2 linked regions of the Humidesulfovibrio mexicanus genome follow. The protein of the gene in region 1 interacts with the protein of each later gene in a pairwise test. Links are inferred from orthologs where the notes say so. Each region holds a gene or a part of one and is shown in the gene's direction. Other genes may lie near its edges.

Region 1 (4,229 bases):
GGCCGCATTGGCGGAGCCGTGGCCATGAACGCGGGGTCGTACGGCGTGGAGACCGGCGCCCGCTTGACCCGCGTGCGCATGTGGACCCCGGAAGGCGGACTTGTGTGGCGGCAGGCCTCGCAATGCACATTCGGCTACCGCCGCTTCGACGCCGGTGTCGGCAAGGGTTTCAGCCTCATCTGGGAGGCGGAGTTCGCCCTCACCAACGACGACCCCGTCGCCGTGCGCGAGCGCATGGAGCAGGCCTACGCGAAAAAGCGCGCCTCCCAGCCTGTAACGGCCAAAAGCGCGGGGTGTGTGTTCAAGAATCCTGAATGCGACAGCGCGGGCAGACTGCTGGAGCAGGCCGGAATGCGGGGCAAGCGCCTGGGCGGGATGGCGTTTTCTGAAAAACACGCGAATTTCCTGGTAAACCTTGGCGAAGGCACCCCGGCCCAGGCTTTGGAGCTTCTCGACATGGGCCAGCGCGCCGTTCGGCTGCGCTCCGGCGTCACGCTTGAAATGGAAGTGGTGGTGCTCAAATGAACCTGCGGCCAAGCGGAATGCTGCGGCGCACCCAGCCCGCGCGCAAGGCGCCCGTGCGCGTCAACCGAACCCGTCGGGACGACAGGCCAAGGCTGCCCATCAACCCTGGCGGAGCGGTGAAGGGCATCATGTTCTTCCTGGTCTCGGCCCTGATTCTCGGCGTGCTCGGCACCGGCCTTATCTACGTCTACCGGGTGACCACCACCACCCCGGCCCTGGGGCTTACGGAAATCGGCGTTTCCGGAAACCTTCGGCTCACCTACGGCCAGGTGCTGGAGATCGCCGGACTGCGCCTGGGACAGAACAGCCTGGGCGTCAACGTTTCCAGGGTGGAGGCGGCACTGTCGCAAAACCCCTGGGTGGAATTCGTCACCGTGCGCCGCGAGCTGCCGGACAAGCTTTTCATCACCCTGGTGGAGCGCCACCCCTCCTTCTGGGTGCGGCAGGACGGCCAGCTCTACTTCGCCGACGCCAAGGGCGAGATCATCACCCAGCTCTCTCCGGGCGATTCGGCTTCGCTTCCCCTGCTGGAAGTGGCCCCCGGCCTGGGGGACAGGCGCGAGGAAGTCTCGGCCATGGTGGCGCGCATGAACCGCCAGGCCCTGCCCTTCGCCCTGGGGCAAATGGCCTGGGTCAAGTTCAGCGAGGCCGGACAGGTGGAGCTGTACCTCGACGCGCTGCGCATCCGTGTGCGCGCGGAGCTGACCGACTGGCAGACCCATTTTGACCGCATTGAAACCGTGTGGCGCGACCTGAAGCTGCGCGGCGAAACCGGGCGCGTGGCGGCCATAGAGGCCAGCGGCGGCAAAATTTCCGTTGAAATGAGGCAGAAGCCCGGAGCTTCCTGACGGGGAAGAATAGGGAAGCGCCGGATATCGGCGAGTCAACCAAGGGAGGAAAACATGGCCAAGAGCGACATCATCGTCGGCCTGGACATCGGCACCACGAAGATTTGCGCCGTGGTGGGCGAGGCCAAGGAAGACGGACTGGTGGACATCATCGGCGTCGGCACAAGCCCGTCCACAGGGCTTCGGCGCGGCGTGGTGGTGAACATCGAGCAGACAGTGCAATCCATCAAGAAGGCCTTGGAGGAGGCCGAGCTGATGGCCGGTTGCGAGATCCACTCGGTCTACGCCGGCATCGCCGGCAGCCACATCAAGGGCTTCAACAGCCACGGGGTCATCGCCGTCAAGGGCGGCGAGGTCACCCAGAAGGACGTGGACCGCGTCATCGAAGCGGCCAAGGCCGTGGCCATTCCGCTGGACCGCGAGGTCATCCACACCCTGCCGCAGGAGTTCATCGTGGACGACCAGCGCGGCATCGCCGACCCGCTGGGCATGGCGGGCGTGCGGCTGGAGGTCAAGGTCCACATCGTCACCGGCGCGGTCACCAGCGCGCAGAACATCGTGCGCTCCTGCCACCGCAGCGGGCTCGATGTGGCCGACATCGTGCTCGAGTCCCTGGCCTCCAGCAAGTCCGTGCTCTCCGACGAGGAGCGCGAGATCGGCGTGTGCCTTGTGGACCTGGGCGGCGGCACCACGGACATCGCCATCTTCTCCAAGGACTCCATCAAGCACACGGCGGTGCTGGCCCTTGGCGGCAACAACCTGACCAACGACATCGCCTTCGGCCTGCGCACGCCCATGACCAGCGCGGAAAAGATCAAGATCGAGCACGGCTGCGCCCTGGCCGAGATGGTCAAGGTGGACGAGGGCATCGAGGTGCCCAGCGTGGGCGGCCGCGACTCCCGCGCCATGAGCAAACGCGTGCTGGCGGAGATTTGCGAGCCCCGGTGCGAGGAGATTCTGGCCCTGGTGGACCAGGAACTCATCAAGAGCGGCTTCAAGAATCAGATCGCCGCGGGCGTGGTCTTGACCGGCGGCACCTCGCTCATCGCGGGGATGCAGGACCTGGCCGAGCAAGTCTTCGATCTGCCGGTGCGCATCGGCTACCCCGAGTACGTGGGCGGCCTCTACGACATGGTGAACAACCCCAAGTACGCCACGGCGGTGGGCCTTCTGCTCTACGGAGCCGAGAAGCGCCAGGTGCCGAACTCCGGCGGGGGGGACTTCCGGATCCGCGAGGACAACGTCTTCAACCGGATCCTGGGACGCATGAAGAAGTGGTTCGTCGACATCGCCTAAGAGGCGTTTCGATCAAGGGGAAGTTTCACGTACTGTAGCCAAAGAGCTTTTGGGAGGAGGAACCCATGGCACATTTCGAGATCGAGAACGACATGAGCGCAAAAATCAAAGTCATCGGCTGCGGCGGCGGCGGCGGCAACGCCATCAACAACATGATCCAGTCGCGCCTGTCCGGCGTCAGCTTCATCGCGGCCAACACCGATGCCCAGGATATCGAGAAGTCCCTGGCCGACCACACCATCCAGCTGGGCGGCAAGCTCACCAAGGGCCTTGGCGCCGGGGCGAATCCCGAGGTCGGCCGCAACGCCGCCCTTGAGAGCATCGACCAGGTGCGCGAGCTGGTGCAGAACACCGACATGGTGTTCATCACCGCGGGCATGGGCGGCGGCACCGGCACCGGCGCGGCGCCGGTCATCGCCCAGGCCGCCAAGGAGGCCGGGGCCCTCACCGTGGCCGTGGTCACCAAGCCCTTCTACTTCGAGGGCCGCCGCCGTATGCAGCAGGCCGACAAGGGCATCGCCGAGTTGCGGCAGGTGGTGGACTCCATCATCACCATCCCCAACGACCGCCTGCTGCAGATGGCCGCCAAAAAGGCCGGCTTCGGCACCATGCTGAAAAAGGCCGACGAAGTGCTGTATTACGCGGTCAAAGGCATCGCGGACCTCATCACCGTGCACGGCCTCATCAACCTGGACTTCGCGGACGTGAAGGCCATCATGACCAACTCCGGCCTGGCCCTCATGGGCACGGGCATCGCCTCCGGCGAAAACCGCGCCCGCGAGGCCGCGCTCAAGGCCATCACCAGCCCGCTTCTGGAGGATGTCTCCATCGCCGGGGCGCGCGGGGTGCTGTTCAACATCACCGCCAGCGAGGACATGAGCACCGACGAAATCCAGGAGGTCTCCGACCTCATCGCCAAGGAAGCCCACGAGGACGCCAACATCGTCTTCGGCGTGGTGGCCGACCCCGACGCCGGCGACGAACTCTGCGTCACCGTCATCGCCACCAGCATCGACCAGCGCGAGGCCGCGCCCAAGCCGGAGAAGGAGACCAAGCCGCTCTTGAACCCGGTTCCCGTCGCCCCCAAGCAGGGCCTGCGCCGCACCGGCACCATCGCCTCGGTCATCGCCAACTCCAACCGCGATCTGCCCGCCTTCGTGCGCGCCAACGCGGTCAAGACGGGCGACGGACGGCAAGCTTACGCCTCCATGCGCGCCATGGGCGCGGGCGAAGAGGAATTCCTCTTCGAGGATGAGGCCCTGGACACCCCGGCCTTCATCCGCCGCAACGCGGATTAGACCGTGGGCAGGCGCCCTTCCGGGGCGGAGCGGCGGCGCGAGCAGTCACGCGGTCGCCCACCCCGGCCCGGACAGGCCCCGGCCCAAACGCCGGACCTCGGCGGCCGCCTTCCCGTGGCGCTTCTGGTCCCCGGCGACGAGGGCATGGGTCTCTCGGCCCTGGGATGGCAGGTGGTGCATCGCCTGCTGTCCCAGGAGCCCGGGCTGGCCGTGGAACGCTTCTTCCTCGGCAAGGGCTTTAACGCGCCTGCCGCGCATGACA
Region 2 (3,306 bases), on another replicon or contig:
GGAGGCCTGCGCCCTCTCCAGGCGCAGCGCCACGATGCGCCCGGCGCGCTCCCCTGTGCCCCAGAGGATATCCAATCCCAGCGGCGAAGCGGCCACGCGCTCCACCCGGCCGTCCTCAATGCGCTTCCCTTGGGCCATGGCTCCTCCTTGCGGGTTCAGGTCCAGTCCGGCCGGGCGTGCGGGCATTGCGCCCGGCCCTGCCAGGTGTCGCGCCGCACAAGCTCCCGGCGCAGCAGATCAAGATTCGCGGCCTTGTCCTGCGCCCAATCCGGGGCCAGCAGCTCGCCCGGCGCGGGATCGGCGAAGACCCGCTCCACGCGGATGTCCGGCCGCAGCAGTTCCAAAGCCCGAATGAGCGCCTCCAGGTACGCTCCCCGTTCCGGCGGGCGAAATGCTCCGGCGCGCCAAGCCCGCGCAAGGGGCGCGCCCCGGCACACCAGCAGGTTGTGGAACTTCACCGCCGCCACGGGCAGGGCGTTCACAAAGGCCACCGAGCGCTCCAAATCGTCCGCGGCCGCACTGGGCAGGCCATGCAGCAGGTGCGCGCACACCTCCAGCCCGCGCGCGGCCGCGGCGCGCGCCGCCAGGGCGAAGGCCTCCGCCCCGTGGCCCCGGTTGGCGCGCAACAGCACGGCATCGTCGGCGGATTGCAGGCCCAGGTCCAGCTGCAGAAACGGCTCGCCGCCGGTTGCGGGCAGCAGGCGCAGCGCCTCGGCCAGGATGTCCAGGCGCTCCTCCCCCGCGCCAATATCCAGGCAGTCCGGCCGGGTGCCCAGGCAAAGTCCGGCAAGGCCTGGCAAGGCGACCGCCTCGGCCATAATCGCCCGCAGGCGCTCGGGCGCGGCGTGGGTGTTGGTGTAGGCCTGCAAATAGCCCAGAAGCCGCACACCCGGCTGGCGGGAAAGCAGGCGCGGCGCGAACCGCTCCCACTGCTCCGCCAGGCCGACCCCCTGGGCGAAAAGGCCGGTTCCGGAGCCTGCGGGATTGCAAAAGCTGCACCCGGCGCGGGAAATGGTTCCATCGCGATTGGGGCAGGAAAGCCCGGCGTCCAGGGGCACCTTGCGCGCGCGCGCGCCCAGCCGCCGCCGGTAGTACGCCGATGCGGCGAACCAAAGCGGCGTGTTCAGCGGCGGGAAATGCCCAGGGTCCGGGGAGGGGCGCGTGCTCATGTATTGCCTGCCAAGATTTCTTTTGGTACGGGTGGCTGTTCCACGGCTGATGCGTTGATACACGCCGCCCGTCAAGGGTACGTGCGGTGAAGCAATATTTCAAGAACCGGGGGTCATATGGTCAAGTTGTTTGACAAATTCTTCGAATACCTTTCCACGGACCTGGCCATCGACCTGGGCACGGCCAACACGCTGGTCTACGTGAAGGGCGCGGGCGTCATGCTCTCCGAGCCTTCCGTGGTGGCCGTGAAGCGCGACAGCCGCGGCGGCAAGGTGGTGCTGGCCGTGGGCACCGAGGCCAAAAAGATGCTGGGCCGCACGCCCGGCAACATCGTGGCCATACGCCCCATGAAGGACGGCGTCATCGCCGACTTCGAGGTCACCGAGGCCATGCTGCGCCACTTCATCTCCAAGGTGAACAACTCCCGCCGTCTGGTGCGCCCCCGCATCATGATCTGCGTGCCCACGGGCATAACCCAGGTGGAGAAGCGCGCCGTGAAGGAAAGCGCCCAGAGCGCCGGCGCGCGCGAGGTGTACCTCATCGAGGAGCCCATGGCCGCGGCCATCGGCGCCAACCTGCCCATCACCGAAGCCACGGCCAACATGGTGGTGGACATCGGCGGCGGCACCACGGAAATCGCCGTCATCTCGCTTTCCGGCATCGTGTACGCCAAGAGCGTGCGCATCGGCGGCGACAAGATGGACGAGGCCATCATGCAGCACGTGAAGCGCAAGTACAACATGCTCATCGGCGAAAGCACCGCGGAAGAAATCAAAATGACCATCGGCAGCGCGTACCCGGTTGAGGGCGCGGGCGAGATGGAGGTGCGCGGCCGCGACCTGGTCACCGGCATCCCGCAGAACCGCGTCATCACGGCGGAGGAAGTGCGCGGGGCCATCAGCGAGCAGGTGGAAGGCATCGTGCAGGGAGTGCGCATCGCGCTCGAACAGACCCCGCCCGAACTCGCGGCCGACATCGTGGACCGGGGCATCGTGCTCACCGGCGGCGGCGCGCTTCTCAAAGGCCTGGACAAGCTCCTCCAGCACGAGACCCAGCTGCCCATCACCGTGGTGGACGATCCGCTCACCGCCGTGGTGCTCGGCTCGGGCAAGGCGCTTGAATGCATCGACCTGTACAGGGAAGTGACCACGGACTAGCGTGAATCTGAAAAAGATCGCCATCTTCCTCGTCGCCGGGCTCTTCGTCTACCTGAGCCTCTACACCTGGAACCTGCGCTCCGGCCACCTGACGCGTCTGAGCACCTATTCCGGGCTGGACAGCGTGGGGACGGTGTTGCGTCCGGGCCGGTGGGCGGGCTCGGTGGCGGACGGATTCGTGGACCGCTACGTGGACCTGGTGGGGCTGAAGCAGCAGAACGAGGCCCTTGAGGCCGAGGTGAAGGCCCTGCGCCTGGAGAACATGACCCTGCGCGAGCGCGCCGAGGCCACGGCCCGGGTGGAGCGCCTGCTGGCCTTCCCCGAGCCGCCCGACTGGCGGCGCGAGGGGGCGCGGGTCATTGCGCAGCGCGTGGGCCCCACCGCGATCCTCGAAACCATTCTGGTGGACCGGGGCAAGCTGTCCGGCGCTGTGGAGGACACCCCCGTGCTCTCGCCCGAGGGCGTGGTGGGCCGCATCTACCGCGCGGGACTCACGGCCTCCACCGTGCTGCTTTTGACGGACCCCTCCAGCCGCATCGCCGTTGTGGGGCGCGACAACCGCGCCGCGGGCGTGGTGTATGGCATGGGCGAGGGCGAGAAGCTCGTGGTCAAGTACGTGGGGCTCACCTCAACCATCGAGCAGGGCGAAATCCTGGTCACATCGGGCATGGACGGGGTGTACCCCAAGGGCCTGCCCGTGGCGCGCGTCACCAGCGTGAAGCGCGAGGAGGCCACCCTGTTCATGGAAGTGCGCGCGGAGCCCATGACCGACAGCGCCCGTTTGGAAGAGGTGTTGCTGCTCAAGCGCGCGGCGCAGCCGGAAGACACCCGCGCCCTTTGGGAGTAGCCCCATGCTCGCCGCGCTGTGGTGGACGCTTTTTACCGTCTGCGGCATATGGGGACAGGCGCTGGTCCCAGGGGTGGACTTTTTCGCTCCGGGCATGGCCATAAGCCTGCGCTGGCAACGGCCCGCCGTCAC

Evidence for each region. Proteins that work in one complex are often made in the same cells at the same time.
Region 2: the proteins of ftsA (region 1) and CHB73_RS14620 interact in binary tests that used the Escherichia coli proteins (3 or more experiments, as listed by UniProt). The link is inferred for Humidesulfovibrio mexicanus from one-to-one orthologs.

What each region holds. Positions count from the first base shown.
Region 1 is NZ_FZOC01000002.1:72,459-76,687, reverse strand. What follows is about bases 564-3,548. They hold ftsA (cell division protein FtsA), read left to right. Parts: upstream 564-1,427; coding sequence 1,428-2,669; downstream 2,670-3,548. Other genes in these bases: ftsZ (cell division protein FtsZ), read left to right, coding at 2,735-3,548; CHB73_RS04130 (cell division protein FtsQ/DivIB), read left to right, coding at 564-1,373. Outside these bases: murB (UDP-N-acetylmuramate dehydrogenase), read left to right, coding at 1-525; more of CHB73_RS04130, read left to right, coding at 522-563; more of ftsZ, read left to right, coding at 3,549-3,967; CHB73_RS04115 (radical SAM protein), read left to right, coding at 4,082-4,229. UniProt on the Escherichia coli protein: Essential cell division protein that assists in the assembly of the Z ring. May serve as the principal membrane anchor for the Z ring.
Region 2 is NZ_FZOC01000008.1:83,149-86,454, reverse strand. The notes cover bases 328-3,306. They hold CHB73_RS14620 (rod shape-determining protein), read left to right. Parts: upstream 328-1,286; coding sequence 1,287-2,327; downstream 2,328-3,306. Other genes in these bases: CHB73_RS14610 (hypothetical protein), read left to right, coding at 3,179-3,306; mreC (rod shape-determining protein MreC), read left to right, coding at 2,329-3,174; CHB73_RS14625 (TIGR01212 family radical SAM protein), read right to left, coding at 328-1,169. In the rest of the region: CHB73_RS14630 (methylated-DNA--[protein]-cysteine S-methyltransferase), read right to left, coding at 1-138; more of CHB73_RS14625, read right to left, coding at 156-327. UniProt on the Escherichia coli protein: Forms membrane-associated dynamic filaments that are essential for cell shape determination. Acts by regulating cell wall synthesis and cell elongation, and thus cell shape.